One region of the Amycolatopsis sp. NPDC114505 genome, then DNA from elsewhere that is predicted to be linked to it. Evidence: predicted binding sites of a transcription regulator. Region 1 holds the regulator's gene; the other holds the start of a gene.
What was found. Region 1 encodes HspR, which represses chaperone genes until heat shock. Its sites were predicted from a motif close to ANNTTGAGTNNNNNNNACTCAANNT; they were not measured.

Region 1 (8,157 bases):
TACCCTGCGGACGGGCCGCGCGCGCGGCCCGCGCGAGTAACGAGGCGGATGCAGTGGCGATGGACTCAGGAGGCGGCCGTGTGCACGAAGGCCGTCTCCGCGCCCGGGCCGTCGATGACTGACCCGGCACCACCGCTCCACCGTCCCCGAGCAGCGAACACCACGCCATGACAGCCGACTCCGTCAGCCCGCTCCCCAGGTCTTCTTCGTCCCCGCGTCAAGCGCCCGCCGGCGTCGTCGCGATGGTCGGGCTCATCCGCGAAAGCTGGGCGAAGTCCGAGCCGTACATCGCGGACATCTCCCAGTTCTTCTACGGGATGCTGTTCACCCTCGCCCCGACCACGCGCGACTTCTTCCCGATCAACATGGAGATCCAGCGCGGCCGCCTGGTGCGCGCGCTGGTGCACATCGTGCAGATGGTGGACCGGCCCGACGACCTCGCGCCGTTCCTGCGCCAGCTGGGCCGCGACCACCGCAAGTTCGGCGTCGCGCCCCGGCACTACGAAGCCGTCGGCACCGCGCTGCTGGCATCGCTCAAGAACCACCTCGGCCGGGAGTGGACACCCCAGGTCGAACGGGCCTGGGCGGAGGCGTTCACCATCGCCGCGCGGGCCATGCAGGATGCGGCCGCGTCCGACACGAACCCGCCGTCGTGGCAGGCCACCGTGGTCGAGCACCGGCGGCTGACCTGGGACCTCGCGCTGGTGCGGCTGATGCCCGACCAGCCCGTGCCCTACCACCCCGGCCAGTACGTGAGCGTCGAAGTCCCGCAGCGGCCACGGCTGTGGCGCTACCTCTCGCCGGCGAACGCGCCGCGCGAGGACGGCGGCATCGAGTTCCACGTCCGCGCGATCGACGGCGGCTGGGTGTCCAGGGCAATAGTCAGCCACACCCAGCCCGGCGACGTCTGGCGGCTCGGCCCGCCACTCGGCCGGCTGACGGTCGACCGCGAATCATCGCGCGGCGTGCTGATGGTCGCGGGCGGGACAGGCGTCGCGCCGCTGCGGTCGATCCTCGACCACCTCGCGTTGTGGGGCGAGAACCCGAAGACGCGCCTGTTCTACGGCGGGCCGTCCCGGGAAGACCTCTACGACCTGGAGGAACTGCGCGCGCTCGCGTCCGTGAACCCCTGGCTGAACGTGACGCCGGTGGTGGAGCGCGGCGGCGACGTCCCGGGGTTCGAGCAGGGCACGCTGGCCGAGGCGATCACGCGGTACGGCTCCTGGCCCGGCCACGACATCCTCGTGTCCGGCTCGCCGGCGATGATCCGCGCGACGGTGTCGCGCATGCTGGTCGCGGGCAGCGTGCTGGACCAGATCCAGTACGACCCGTTCACGATCGACTAGTCGAATAGACGCACCGATCCGGTGCACAAATCGAACGAACGACGATAATTGTTACGCGAACCGGGTAAATCTTCCGGGTGATCGTTTTTACGCTGTGACAGACGGGGTTTACCCGGTGTGGCGAAATTGGTCCGTTCGAGCGGACCGCGCGGAATCACGCGCATCTGCACGGGAATTCGCATACAGTCGGAAACCCTCGGGGGCGGCACCGCCACAGCGTCGCCGCATGCACGGCGCAAAAAAGCCTTTGCACGACTGGAGATTACCGTTCCCGATGACTGCTGAATCCGTGAAGATCTCCGCACCACCCAAGGCCGTCCCCGTTTCCACAGTGGAAGGTCGCGAACAAGCTCGGCTGATTCGTGAAAGTTTTGCGGAGATCGAACCGAAAGCCGACGAAGTCGCGCAGTACTTCTACGGCGTGTTGTTCGTCGTCGCGCCCGATTGCCGGGATCTGTTCCCGGTCACCATGGCGAACCAGCGGAGCCGGCTGCTGCGCGCGCTCGTCTACGTCGTGCAGATGGTCGACCGGCCCGACGAGCTGATCACCTTCCTCGGGCAGCTGGGCCGCGACCACCGCAAGTTCGCCGTCGTCGCCCGCCACTACGACGCCGTCGGGGTCGCGCTGCTGGCCGCGTTGAAACGGTTCCTCAAGCAGAAGTGGACGCCCGAGGTGGAGTCCGCGTGGACGACGGCGTACGGGCTCATCGCCAAGACCATGCGCGAGGCCGCGCAGGCCGAAACCGGGCCGGCGTCGTGGGCGGCGCGGGTGCTCGACCACCGCAAGCTGTCCCGCGACGTCGCGATGGTGCGGGTGCAGACCGAAGGGCTGCTGCCTTTCCGCGCCGGCAGCTACGTGAGCGTGGAGGTGCCACAGCGGCCGCGGATGTGGCGCTACCTCTCCCCGGCGACCGCGCCGCGCGGCGACGGCCAGATGACGTTCCACGTGCGCACGGTCCCCGGCGGCTGGGTCAGCGGCGCCATCGTCAACCACACCAAACCGGGGGACACGTGGCGGCTCGGGCCGGCGATGGGCACGCTCAACGTGCGCCCGACCGCCACGAGGAAGCGGCTGCTGATGATCGCCGGCGGCACCGGGGTCACGCCGTTCGTCTCGATCCTCGACGACCTCGCGCACTGGAAGCGCAACCCGCCGGTGCACCTGTTCTTCGGCGGCAGAAGACCCGAGGACCTGTACGCGCTGGACGACCTCCGGCGGCTGACCGCGGTGTCGAAGTGGCTGACGGTCACCCCGGTGACCGAGGAGGGCGCGATCCCGGGCGGCGACCGCGGCACGCTCGCCCACGCGGTGACCCAGCGCGGTTCCTGGAAGGACCACGACATCCTCGTCTCCGGCTCACCCCCGATGATCCGGGCGACGATCGCGAAGCTGCTGACCGCCGGCATCGAGCTCGAACGCATCCGCTTCGACCCGTTCACCCTGGACTGAGGAACTCTCAGCGGGCCGCGCGGGCGGGGCGGATTCTCGCTATCTTCACCGATATGGAGATGACTATTCCGGTTTCGGACGGGACCATCGGCGGCTACCTCGCGGAGCCCGCCGGCGAGGGACCGCACCCGGGCGTGGTGCTCATCCACGACGCGTTCGGGCTGAGCCAGGACACGAAGAACATCACCGACCGCTTCGCCGCCGAGGGCTTCCTCGCGCTCAGCCCGGACATGTATTCGCGCGGCGGGTTCCGCCGCTGCGTACGTCGCGTGTTCTCGGACATGTTCGCGAACAAAGGCCGGACGTTCGACGACATCGAGGCGGCCCGCACACTCCTGGCCGGCCGCGCGGACTGCTCGGGCCGGATCGGCATCGCCGGGTTCTGCATGGGCGGCGGCTTCGCGCTCGTCGCGGCGTCACGCGGCTTCGAGGCGTCGGCGCCGTACTACGGGCAGCTCCCGAAGAACCTGGCCGTCCTCGACGACGCGTGCCCGATCGTCGCCAGCTTCGGCAAGAAGGACTTCTCGCTGCGCGGCGCGGCGGCGAAGCTCGAGACGGCGCTCACCGAGCGTGAGATCCCGCACGACGTCAAGGAGTACGACGGCGCGAGCCACGGGTTCGCGAACAAGATCGAAGTCGCGCCGCCGCTGAACCTGCTGCTCAAGGTCGTCGGGTTCACCTACCACCACGAGGCGTCCGAGGACGCGTGGCGCCGGGTGACGGCGTTCTTCGGCGATCACCTGCAGCAACCGGCCCGACCTTCGCACTGAGCCGAGCGGGCTAGCGTTTCTGCTGAACGGCTGTAGTTGATTGACCGTTGTGCCCGAATCGCCTTATGGTCTAGACCACATCTTCCCCGGATGTGCTCGTTCGTCCTCCCTCCGGAACAAAGCTGTTCCCCCTCGAGGAGCCGAAATGACCCTGAAGCGAAAGCTTTTCGCGGCCGCAGCCGGTGCTCTCCTCGCCCCGGTGCTGGTCGTCGTCCTCCCCGCCACCTCCGCGAGTGCCCATGGGTACATCTCCGATCCGCCCAGCCGGCAGGCCAACTGCAAGGCCGGGAAGGTGCCCGACTGCGGCCAGATCGTCTACGAACCCCAGAGCGTCGAAGGTCCCAAGGGCCTGCGCAGCTGCAACGCCGGGCTGAGTCAGTTCGCCGAGCTGGCCGACGAGTCGAAGCCATGGCCGGCCAAGTCGGTCGGCACTTCGGTGACGTTCAACTGGGTGTTCACCGCCCGGCACGCCACCAAGAGCTACGAGTACTACGTCGGCAACACGCTCATCAAGTCGTTCGACGGCAACGGCCAGCAGCCGCCGGCGACCGTGCAGCACACGGTGAACCTGGCCGGGTATTCCGGCCGGGTGAAGGTGCTGGCGATCTGGAACATCTCCGACACGGCCAACGCGTTCTACAGCTGCGTCGACCTCCAGATCGGCGGCGGCGGAACCCCGCCGCCGACCACGACGACCCCGCCCCCGACGACGACCCGTCCGCCGACGACGACCCCGACCACGCCGCCGTCGAGCGGCACGTGGGCGGCCGGAACGGCGTACAAGGCCGGCGACGTGGTGACGTACAACGGCGTGAGCTACCGCTGCCTCCAGCCGCACACGGCGATCGCGGGCTGGGAGCCGCCGAACACGCCGGCGCTCTGGCAGCGTCAGTGAGAGTGCTGCTGGCCGTCGTCGCGCTGCTGCTCACGGGCTGCGGCGCGACGGCGGCCCCACCCACGTACAACGCGGCCGACGTGATGTTCCTGCAGATGCTGATCCCCCAGAACCAGCAGGGCATCGAGATCGTCCGCCTGGCCGCGGACCACCCGCTGCCTCCGGCCTTGAAGGAGCTGGCGGCGGCGATCGAGTCGACCCAGCAGACCGAGATCACGGACATGAAGAACTGGCTACGCGCCTGGGGCCAGCCCGAGACGATGGACATGAACCCCGGCGCCCACGCGGGTCACGGCGGCATGAAGATGACATCGCCGGACTTGGTGAGCGCCCTACGGACGGCTCCGCCGGGTGAGTTCCCGCGCAAGTTCCTCGACGTCCTGACCGGCCAGCAGCAGGGCGCGGTCGAGCTGGCCCAGACGGAGAACGGAGCGGGCGGCGGCGTCAACGCCCAGTCCCGTGACCTGGCCCGGCGGGTCATCGAGTCGAGGAACGCCGAGGTCAAGCAGCTGTTGAACTTCAAGGTGTGACGTCCCCGCGGCCCCGGGGTGCGACCGCGAGCAGCCTCCTGCCGAGCTGCTCGCGGTCGCGCGTTCGCTGCCCGCCTCGTGCCGATATATTCGGTTGGCCGCGCTCGCGGGTCGCGTTAGCCTCGTGATCATGACGTTCTCCTTCGCCGTCTTCGCGAGGTTGCGCAGCCGCCGCTGACGGCGGCGCACCGATCTCCTTTCCCTGCCCGCCGTTCCGGCCTTCGCCGGGCGGCCGCTCTCGTGCTGCCCGGCTCCCTCCAGAGCTGCGGAGCATCCCTTGAATTCCCCTCTACTCGACCACGCCCACCTGCGCGCGGAGCACGTCGGCGTCACGCTCGGCTCCCGCCGCGTCCTGCACGACGTGAGCGTCACCGTTTCGGCCCGGTCGCGGCTGGCGATCGTCGGCGAGAACGGGCGCGGCAAGACCACGCTGCTGCACGTCCTCGCCGGGCTCCGGGCGCCCGACCACGGCACCGTCCACCGGACGGGCACGGTCGGCGTCGCGCGGCAGGCGCTGCCGTTCCGGTCCGGCGAAACCGTCGGCACGCTGACCACCGAGGCACTGCGCGACGTCGATGAGGCCTTGCGAGCACTCGACGCGGCGGTTTCCGACTTCGACGAAGACCACTACGCCGCCGCGCTGGAAGCGGCGACCCGCCTCGACGCCTGGGACGCCGAACGTCGCGTCGACATCGCGCTCGAAGCCCTCGGCGCGTGCGCCGACCGGACCCGCGAACTGGGCACGCTCTCGGTCGGGCAGCGCTACCGCGTGCGGCTGGCCTGCCTGCTCGGCGCGCGGCACGACTTCCTGCTGCTCGACGAGCCCGGCAACCACCTCGACGCCGACGGCCTCGCATTTCTCACTGACCGCCTGCGCGGCCACGACGGCGGCGTCGCGCTGGTCAGCCACGACCGTGCGCTGCTCGGCGACGTCGCGACCGAGTTCCTCGACCTCGACCCCAGCCAGGACGGCCGTCCGCGCAGCTACGCGGGTGGCTACCAGGCCTGGCAGGACGGCCGCCGGCGCGACCGCGAACGTTGGACGCAGGAGTTCGAGGAACAACAGGACACGCATCGGCAGCTGACGCTCGCGGTGACGCAGGCGCGCGACCGGCTCAGCACCGGCTGGCGGCCGGACAAGGGCACCGGACGGCACCAGCGCCAGTCCCGCGCACCCGGCGTCGTCCAGGCGCTCAACCGGGAGCGGGCGGCGCTGGAGGCCCACCGCGTGACCGTGCCCGAGCCGCCGTTGTCGTTGCGGTGGCCCGATCTCGGCTCCGGCGCTCAAGCGCTGGTCCGCCTGCACGACGTCGGCGTCGCCGGCCGTCTCGCCGGCCCGGTGACGCTCTCCCTCGACCGCGGCGACCGGCTGCTCGTGACAGGCGAGAACGGCGCGGGCAAGTCGACGCTGCTGTCGGCGCTCGCCGGCGAGCTCACGCCGACGACGGGATCGGTCCGGCACCTGCCCGGCGCGAAGGTGGCCTTGATCGGCCAGGAAGTCCCGGCGTGGCCGGAAGAGCTCACCGCTCGCCGGCTGTTCGAGCGAGCGGGTGTCCCGGTTTCGGCCATGGGCCTGCTCGACTCGGAAGCCCTGCGGACAACGATCGGCCGCATGTCCCAGGGGCAGCAGCGGCGGCTCGACCTGGCCCTGCGGCTGGCCGGACGCCCGGACGTCCTCGTCTTCGACGAGCCGACCAACCACCTGTCGGCGGTGCTCGTCGAGGAGCTGACCGAGGCTCTGCTCGAGACCCCGGCGGCGGTGGTCGTGGCGACGCACGACCGCCGGATGCTGACGGATCTCGCGACCTGGCCCCAGCTGGTCCTCTGACGCACGAAGGCCTCCCCGGTCACCCGGGGAGGCCTTCGGTACGTCGGAAACGTCAGCGGCGCTTGGGACGCCAGACCACCATCGCGGTCTGCGGCTTGAGCGGCACCAGGTCCCGGCGGTAGGACGCGTGCGCCGCCGCCGCGGCCTGTTCGCCCGCGACGTAAGCCGCGGCCAGCTCTTCGGTCAGCTCCGCGAGCCGGGCCCGCAGCGCGTCGACCTGGTTCTCCAGCTCGATGATCCGCTTGATGCCGGCCAGGTTGACGCCGTCTTCCTGCGACAGGCGCTGGACTTCGCGCAGCAGCGCGATGTCCCGCATCGAGTAGCGCCGCCCGCCACCGGAAGTGCGGCCCGGGGAAACCAGGCCCTGCCGGTCGTAGGTGCGCAACGTCTGAGCGTGCATCCCCGCGAGCTGTGCCGCCACCGAGATGACGAACACCGGGGTCTCTTCGTCGCCTTCCTGAGGGATCCCGCCGAACATCCCACTCACCTGCCTTCGAGCAGCTCGGTGATCTCGGGCCGGGGGTCGTGCCCGGCCATCGACTCGGCGTACGCCTGCAGTGCTTCGCGCGCCTTGTCGTCCAGTTTGGCGGGAATCGCCGCGGTGAGGGTGACGAGCAGATCACCTTGCGAGCCGTCACGCTTGGCGATGCCCTTGCCGCGCACGCGCAACACCCGTCCGCTGGCGGTACCCGGCGGCACCTTGAGCGAGACCTTGCCCTCGAGCGTCGGCACCGTGATCGTGGTGCCGAGCGTGAGTTCGGTGAAGTCGACCGGCACGGTGATCGTCAGGTCGAGCCCCTTGCGCCCGAACAGCGCGTGCGGGGCCACGTGCACCCGGACGTACAGATCGCCCGCCTGCGCGCCACCCCGGCCCGGCTCGCCCTGGCCGGCCAGCCGGATCCGCTGGTCGTCGTCGACGCCCGACGGGATCCGGACGGTCAGCGTGCGAGTCCGCGTGCTGACCCCTTCGCCGCCGCACTCGGGGCACGGGTCGTCGATGATCTGCCCGCGCCCACGGCAGTCGCGGCACGGCTCCGAGAACGCGAACGCGCCCTGGCTGCGGCTGACCAGCCCGGACCCGGAACAGGTCGGGCAGGTCCGCGGCGAGGTGCCCGGCTTCGCGCCGTTGCCACCGCACGTCGAACAGGTCGCCGGGCTCGACAGCCGCAGCGGCAGGGTCGCGCCCTTGACCGCCTCGGTGAAGTCGATCCTGACGTCCGTCTCGACGTCGGCCCCGCGCTGCGGCCGGTTGGCCGTCGCGCCCGCCGTCGTGCGGCCGCGGCCGAACAGCCCGCCGAGGATGTCGCCGAGCCCGCCGAAGCCGCCCTGCTGGTTGGC
Region 2 (8,157 bases), 830 kb from region 1:
GGCCGGAGCGGGCCACCATCAGGCTGACGTCGGAGAGCGCCTCCATGTCCCGCTGCTCGCGCAGCAGGTCGGAGTAGGCCCAGTACAGCGCGGTCAAGCCGAGGAAGACGGCGAGCACCAGCGGCCACGCCTTGGGCGTGTTCGAGATGACGAGGTAGCCGGAGAGGCCGACCGACGCGTTGACGAAGCCGACGACCAGGATCCGCGCGGTGAGCCGGACCGCGGTGCTGACCCGCATGCGGCGGCGCAGGACGCGCACCGCGGCCAGCGCGAGCAGCGTGCTCACCAGCGGCGCGGTGAGCGTGCCGGCCAGCGCGGCGACCCACGGGATCTTGTCGCCGACGCCCGCGCCGACGGCGTACTTGACCAGCCCGGCGACCGCGAAGGCGCCGGTGATCTCGAGCAGGAACGCGCCCGCGTTGTAGAGGACGCGGCCGGCGACCTTGCGCGCGAGCAGCGTCCCGATGCCGGCGACGAGGTGCGCGGCCAGCACGACCTCGAACGGCGCGACGAAGAACCCGATGACGAGCGGGATCTCGGTGAAGGAGATGGTCCACGAGATGCCGCTGCGGACGTCGACGTTGATGCCGAGCTGCTCGGCGAGCAGGAACGCGACCGCGAGCACCGGCCCGATCCACAGCAGCCTGCTGTCCCAGTGGAACGGCAGCCAGGACCCGACGGCGAACGCGGCGACGAGCCCGATGCTCAGGACGGCGAAGGTGTACGCGCGGAACCGGCGCTCGTCGGTGCGAGCTTCGACGGAAACGGGCGGTGTCCCGGAAGCGGCTCCCGGCCCGGGCTGCGCCTGTGCGACGGCGTCGCCGTGGGCGTTGGTGTCCGGCATCCGACCTTCCCTCCCGGCTTGTCCACCGGTGCTGATCCGTGACTTCGGGTGTGGACAAGGGCCATACCGTACCCCGTAGGGCGTACCCGCGTCCCTTTCGAGACAGTAGGAGATCACCCCAGGGTTAACAATGCCTCGATGGCGCTGACCTGCGTGGACCAAGGGGTGAAACATTGGGGGGTGGCGAGCAGGGGTGGTTCTCTTCGCACGCCAGTCCGGGTAGCGCTTCAATGTGCCCATGCACAGCGACGTGATTGCCACCGACCACGCGGCGCGGCTCGCGGCGGCGGATCCCCTGCTCCCCGGTTCCTCTCCCTTCGAAGCGGCCGAAAGCGCCGCGGTGCTGGAGGTCTCGACCGCCGGTTCGGCCGCGTCCGGGCTGGCCTCCCGCATCCAGGTCGACCAGGACGCCCCGAACGCGCCGTGGCGGGCGCTGACCGAGCACCGGCTCGACCTCCAGCTCGCCGGCCCGCAGCCCGCGGCCGTCCTCGACGCCCTCCTCACCCGATGGGATGAACATCTGCGCGCGGTCGCCGAGCGCGGCGACACCGAGACCGCGGCGATCGTGCCGCGCGCCAGCCGGGACGCCGCCGGCACGCGGGAAATGCTGCACCACGGTTTCGCGCCGCTGCGCGTGATCGCGGTCCGCCCGGCCGAGCGGATGGACCCGGTGGGCCCGCGCGGCACACCCGGCGTCAAGATCCGCCGCGCCGAGCCCGGCGACCTCGAGACCGTCGTCTCGCTGGGACTCGAACTGCACTCCTTCGACGCGCAGTACGGCACGGTCAACCTGCGCAAGGGCGTCGAGGACATCATGGCCAAGGACCTGGCCGAGCAGCTGAACCGCCCGGAACCGCCACTGTGGATCGCCGAGCTGTACGGCCGTCCGCTCGGCATGGTGAACGTCCAGCACCCGGGCGAGACCGGCTGGATCAGCGACCGCGTCGCGGCGGACCGCGTCGGCTACCTGTCGTCGCTGGCCGTCGCGAAGGAGGCGCGGTCGTCCGGTGTCGGTACCGCGCTGGCCACCCACGCCCACCACGTCCTGGACGAAGAGGGCGCCGACGTCGTCCTCCTGCACCACGCGGCGGCGAACCCGCTGTCGACGCCGTTCTGGTACGCGCAGGGGTACCGCCCGCTGTGGACGTACTGGCAGCGTCGACCAGCCGTTCGGTGAACGACTGGCGGATTACCCCTGGTCTCGAGTCCTTATAGGCTGGCTCCCGGAGCAGCGAGGGGAGCCGGAAGTGACCGATCAGCGGGATTCCGCGCCGAGAGCACCCGAAGGCGTCGACACCGAGAAGCCGTCCGCGGCCCGGATCTACGACTGGTACCTGGGCGGCACGCAGAACTGGGCCGTGGACCGCGAGTTCGGCCGGCGCATGGAGCAGCAGTGGCCGCTGGTGCGCCCCGGCTCGAAGCAGAACCGCGAGTTCATGAACCGCGCGGTGCGGGCGGCGCTGCGGGCCGGCATCCGGCAGTTCATCGACCTCGGCTCCGGCGTCCCGACGGCCGGCAACGTGCACGAGGTCGTCGAGGCCGAGCTGCCCGAGGACCACGACGCGACGGTCGTGTACGTCGACTACGAGCCGGTCGCGGTCGCGCACGCGACGCTGATCCTCGAAGAGGAGGCGGCGACGGACTGGGCGGGCATCGTCCAGGCCGACATGCGCGACGCGAAGGCCGTGCTGCGCGCCGAAGAGACGAAGCGGCTCATCGACTTCTCGAAGCCCGTCTGCCTGATGATGATGGCGGTGCTGCACTTCGTCGGTCCGGACGACGACCCGATCGGCCTGCTCAAGGCGTACCGGGACAAGCTCGCGCCCGGGAGCTGGCTCGCGATCTCGCAGATGAGCGAGGGCGACGGGACCGGCGAGACCCTGGCCGGGCTGCGTTGGTTCGTCGAGCAGTACCGCAAGACGAGCAACCCGGTGTGGCTGCGCGACCGCGAGGAGATCGAGCCGCTGTTCGGCGACTGGCCGCTGCTCGAACCGGGCATCGTGCACCTGCCGGACTGGCGGCCCGACCGGAAGCTGAACGCGCTGGAGGCGGAGGCCCGTCCGTACGCGTGGTGCGGTATCGGAGTGAAGCCAGGCCGCTGACCTGCGGTTTCCCTGATCGCTGTGGGCGAACGCACCATCGGAAACAAACGCACCCATCGGAGAGTTGAGCTAGGCAGACTCAACTACACGAGGAGTGCACATGTCCGACACCCGCCTCCTGCCCGTGCTCCCGCTCGATGACGACGTCGTGCTGCCGGGCATGGTCGTCCCGCTCGACCTCACCGACACCGAGACGCGAGCCGCGGTGGAGTCCGCCCAGGCCAACACGCCCAGCCAGGCGTCGTTCCCCGGCATCCGGTCGACCGGCACCACCAAGGCCGAGGTCCTCATCGTCCCGCGCGTCCACGGCGAATACGCCGAGTTCGGCACCGTCGCGACGGTCGAGCGCATCGGCCGCGTGCCCGACGGCAAGGCCGCCGTCCTGCTGCGCGGCACCTCCCGCGCGGTCGTCGGCCGGATGGCCGACGGACCCGGCGCGGCCCGCTGGGTGCACGCCGAAGACGCCACCGAGACCACGGACGACCGGACCGCGCAGCTCGCGGCCGAGTACAAGGCCGTCGTCATCTCGGTCCTCCAGCAGCGCGGCGGCTGGCAGCTGATCGACGCCGTCCAGCAGGTCGAAGACCCTTCCGCGGTCGCCGACCTGTCCGGCAACGCGCCGTACCTCGACACCGAGCAGAAGCTCGAGCTGCTGACCGCGCTCGACGTCAGCGCACGCCTGGAGAAGGCGCTCGAGTGGAGCAAGGAGCACCTCGCCGAGCTCGAGGTGACCGACACGATCCGCAAGGACGTCGCCGAGGGTATGGAGAAGCAGCAGAAGGAGTTCCTGCTGCGCCGCCAGCTCGAGGCCATCCGCAAGGAGCTCGGCGAGCTCGACGGCACCACTGACGAGACGGACTACCGCGCCCGCGTCGAAGGCGCCGAGCTGCCTGACGCCGTCAAGAAGGCCGCGCTGGCCGAGGTGGACAAGCTGGACCGCACGTCCGAGCAGTCCCCCGAGGGCGGCTGGATCCGCACCTGGCTGGACACCGTCCTGGAGCTGCCCTGGAACGAGCGCACCGAGGACAGCTACGACATCGCCGCGGCGAGGGCCGTCCTGGATGCCGACCACGCCGGTCTCGACGACGTCAAGGAACGCATCATCGAGTACTTGGCCGTCCGGAAGCGTCGCGCGGAATCGGGTCTCGGCCCGGTCGGCGGACGTCGTTCCGGCGCGGTGCTCGCCCTCGCGGGCCCTCCCGGGGTCGGCAAGACGTCGCTGGGTGAGTCCGTCGCGAAGGCGATGGGCCGGAAGTTCGTCCGGGTCGCCCTGGGCGGCATCCGCGACGAGGCGGAGATCCGCGGCCACCGCCGCACGTACGTCGGCGCGCTGCCCGGCCGGGTCGTCCGCGCCATCAAGGAAGCCGGCTCGATGAACCCGGTCGTGCTGCTCGACGAGATCGACAAGGTCGGCGCCGACTACCGCGGCGACCCGACGGCGGCGCTGCTCGAAGTGCTGGACCCGGAGCAGAACCACACGTTCCGCGACCACTACCTCGAGGTCGAGCTGGACCTGTCCGACGTCGTGTTCCTGGCGACGGCCAACGCGCTCGAGACGATCCCCGGCCCGCTGCTGGACCGCATGGAGCTCGTCACGCTGGACGGCTACACCGAGCACGAGAAGGTCACCATCGCCCGCGACCACCTGCTCCCCCGCGAGCTGGAGCGAGCCGGCCTGGCCACGGCGGACGTGGTTTTGACGGACGCCGCGTTCAGCCGGATCGCGGCCGAGTACACCCGCGAGGCGGGCGTGCGCGACGTGAACCGGACGATCGCGAAGGTGTTGCGAAAGATCGCGACGAAGGTGGCCTTGGACGAGGTCGCGTTGCCGCTGTCGATCGACGCTCCCGACCTTCCGGACTACCTCGGCCGGCCGCGGCACGTGCCGGAGTCGTCGCTCCCGGCGTCGACCCAGCGGACCGCGACCCCGGGTGTGGCGACGGGCCTGGCGGTGACGGGTGCCGGCGGTGACGTCCTGTACATCGAGGCGTCGCTGGCGGACCAGGAGTCCGGCGCGTCCGGGCTGCAGCTGACCGGCCAGCTCGGCGACGTGATGAAGGAGTCGGTGCAGATCGCGCTGTCCTACCTGCGTTCGCACGGCGCGGAGCTGGAGCTCCCGGTGGGCGACCTGCGCGAGCGCGGCATCCACGTCCACGTCCCGGCGGGCGCGGTCCCGAAGGACGGGCCGTCGGCGGGCGTGACGATGACGACGGCGCTGGCATCGCTGCTCTCGGGCCGGGTGGTCCGCGCGGACGTGGCGATGACGGGCGAGGTCTCCCTGACCGGCCGGGTGCTACCGATCGGCGGCGTGAAGCAGAAGCTGCTGGCGGCCCACCGGGCGGGCATGAAGACGGTGATCATCCCCCAGCGCAACGAGCCGGACCTGGACGACGTCCCGGCCGAGGTGCTGGCCCAGCTGGACGTCCACGCGGTGGCGAACGTCCGCGAGGTCCTCGACCTCGCCTTGACGCCGGCATCGATGCCGGTTTCCCAGGCGGCGTAACCCCGAACGCCGCCCCCTGGACGGCCGGTTTCCCTCTCCCCCAAGGGAAGCCGGCCGTTCTCCCCACAAAAAAGACCCCGTGATCCGAACTCGGATCACGGGGCCTTGACTGTGGCGGGTGAGGGATTCGAACCCCCGTAGGCGTAAGCCAACTGGTTTACAGCCAGTCCCCTTTGGCCACTCGGGTAACCCGCCAGGACCGGTCGTACCGGCCGGAAAGAAGCTTACCCAACGGCTCCCGGTGGGGGTCAACCGGGATACCCGGGGCTAGGCTGGGTGGCCCCTGACTAGCGAGTACGAGGTGTGAGGACACGTGGCGGATCCCTCTTTCGACGTCGTGAGCAAGGTCGACCGCCAGGAGGTCGACAACGCGCTGAACCAGGCGAGCAAGGAGCTGGGCACGCGCTTCGACTTCCGCGGAACGGGCACGACGATCAACTGGTCCGGCGAGGAAGCGATCGCGATCGAGTCCGAGACGGAGGAGCGCGCGCTGGCCGCGGTCGAGGTGTTCAAGGAGAAGCTGATCAAGCGCAGCATCTCGTTGAAGGCGTTCGAAGCGGACGAGCCGGCCCTGTCGGGCAAGATCTACAAGCTCGGCGGCAAGATCATCCAGGGCATCGCCTCGGACAAGGCGAAGCAGATCGCGAAGTTCATCCGCGACGAGGGCCCGAAGGGCGTCCAGGCCCAGATCCAGGGCGACCAGCTGCGGGTGTCGGGCAAGAAGAAGGACCAGCTGCAGGACGTGATCGCCTTGCTGAAGGGCAAGGACTTCGAGATCGCGCTGCAGTTCACCAACTACCGGTGACTTATCGTCGTTGACCTGCGGGTATCTGGGTTCAGATGCCCGCGGGTACAACGTCGGTACAACCGAGCGCGGAGTCGACGAGCGTCCGCGTCTCGCCGTCGCCTGCAGTTCCTCGACGACGAGGCGGTCGTGGTCTCCGCGAGCTACTACCCGCTGTGGCTCGCAGCGGACACTCGCCTTGAGTCGCCCGACGCACTGCCAGAGGGGCCCGACGAGCTGATCGAGTCGCTCGGGCACACATTCTTCCGAGGGGTCGAGGTGTTCAGCGCGCTCATGCCGACCCCGGAGGAGACGAAGCTCCTAACCTCCACGCGGGGATGCCGGTGATGCACATGTGGGACGTCGACTACGACAAGGACGGCAGGCCGCTGCAGGCCGCTCACGACGTCTACGCGGGCGACAAGCACGAGTTCATCTACGAGTGGAACGAAGGTGACATTCAGCCATGACGAGCGAGTGGCCGGGGAACTGGGCTGACCGGATCAGCGGCGAAGCCTGCGAGATGTGCCAGTCAAAGCGCTTGGACGAAGACACCTACGGGATCCGGATCTTCGAGACGGCCGATGTGGACGCCGTGCTCCAGCGAGCTGACATCCAGCGCGGGTACACGCTCGTGATCTGGCGGGGGCGTCACGTCGTCGAGCCGTTCGAGCTGAGCGAGTCGGAGGCGCAGGCGTACTGGAAGGCGACGTTGACCGTGGCGAAGGCGCTGGCCGCGTTCTACCGGCCGCTGAAGATGAACTACGAGACGCTGGGGAACACGGTCCCGCATCTCCACACGCACCTATTGCCGCGCTTCATCGAGGACCCCGCTCCGGGCAGGCCGTTCCCGCTGCTGCCTCAGAGTGGCGACGAATCCCAGATCGACCCTGCGCAACTCGCCAGCGATGCCGCAGCGCTTCGGGCTCTCCTCGGTTGAGCCACTGCCCATGAGGTGGAGGCTTGGTGAGAACTTTCTCTACAGGATCAAGGCGACCCCTCCGGGGCCGCTCGGCCTCAGCCCTTTACCCCGGCCACGCCCTCGCGGGGGCGTGCGGCCTGGCGGCCGATCCCCGCGAGTCGGCCGGGGCGAGCGGGCCGAAGGGGTCAGGTAAGCCGCGGATCCGAGAAGAGATGTCCTCGCCGGACGGGCAGGTCTCCGAGATGGCCGGCAGGGCTCGTACGTTGCGTCCGTGGTTGGCCAGACGGCATCTCGTCGACCTCCCAGAGGGCTATCACGCCGCGTCAAGGGGCAGTTTCGGAGCTTGGTCACGGTCGGCGCGAAGGTGCCCCTTGACCCGGCGTGATCGGGCTGCGCCAGGTCGACGAGATGCCGAGAGGCCACCCACTAGTCAAAGTGGAGGGTCAACAAACCCGCGACGCCCGCTCAGGACGGCGTCACCGTCCAGCCGGCCTCATACCCGTCCACCCGCAGGTAAGCCGGCCCCCGGACCTCCTTCTCCACGTCCACGTCGCCGATCTCGTTGACCAGCAGGTCCTCGAAATCCTCCGCATGCACCCACAGCGCGACGTTCCCCCGGGTCTTCGCTGTGAACTTGACCTTCGCGATCCCCTCCGGGATGCGCAAAACCGCGTCGCCCTTGCCCGACGAAGGCGCGCCCGGTGCCGCCGTCGGGATGCTTCGGTGATCCGCGATCGTTGCCGTCCACGCCGCGTTCGCGAGGACCGTGATCTTCGTCGTCGGGCGGTCCGGGTCCGTGTTGAGCCACGTGGTGCCCTTGTACTTGCCGATCGCGTTGACCAGGTTGAACTCGCCGCCGTCGGTGCTGATGATCACGTTCGCCGAGCACTTCGGGCAGTCGAACGTGAAGAAGCCCAGCTGGTCCGCAGGCCACGTCACCTCGAACTGGCCCTCGCCCTTGCCCGTGTGCGTCTCCGTCGGTACGTCGCGCACCGCCGGGGC

Region 2: a site for HspR is predicted at 3,008-3,032, ahead of lon (endopeptidase La). Genes of this name have one in related genera too.

The regions. Positions count from the first base shown of each region.
Region 1 covers NZ_JBVKDV010000001.1:1,442,727-1,450,883, reverse strand. The annotation lists gene ACZ7OU_RS07315 (globin domain-containing protein) at 168-1,346, shown strand; gene ACZ7OU_RS07310 (globin domain-containing protein) at 1,621-2,796, shown strand; gene ACZ7OU_RS07305 (dienelactone hydrolase family protein) at 2,850-3,566, shown strand; gene ACZ7OU_RS07300 (lytic polysaccharide monooxygenase) at 3,712-4,461, shown strand; gene ACZ7OU_RS07295 (DUF305 domain-containing protein) at 4,458-4,991, shown strand; gene ACZ7OU_RS07290 (ABC-F family ATP-binding cassette domain-containing protein) at 5,269-6,819, shown strand; gene ACZ7OU_RS07285 (heat shock protein transcriptional repressor HspR) at 6,872-7,297, opposite strand; gene dnaJ (molecular chaperone DnaJ) at 7,303-8,157, opposite strand, start outside.
Region 2 covers NZ_JBVKDV010000001.1:611,305-619,461, forward strand. The annotation lists gene ACZ7OU_RS03080 (putative bifunctional diguanylate cyclase/phosphodiesterase) at 1-844, opposite strand, end outside; gene ACZ7OU_RS03085 (GNAT family N-acetyltransferase) at 1,083-2,021, shown strand; gene ACZ7OU_RS03090 (SAM-dependent methyltransferase) at 2,092-2,946, shown strand; gene lon (endopeptidase La) at 3,047-5,449, shown strand; tRNA gene ACZ7OU_RS03100 (tRNA-Tyr) at 5,562-5,644, opposite strand; gene ACZ7OU_RS03105 (YajQ family cyclic di-GMP-binding protein) at 5,763-6,254, shown strand; gene ACZ7OU_RS03110 (hypothetical protein) at 6,572-6,703, shown strand; gene ACZ7OU_RS03115 (HIT family protein) at 6,700-7,173, shown strand; gene ACZ7OU_RS03120 (hypothetical protein) at 7,621-8,157, opposite strand, start outside.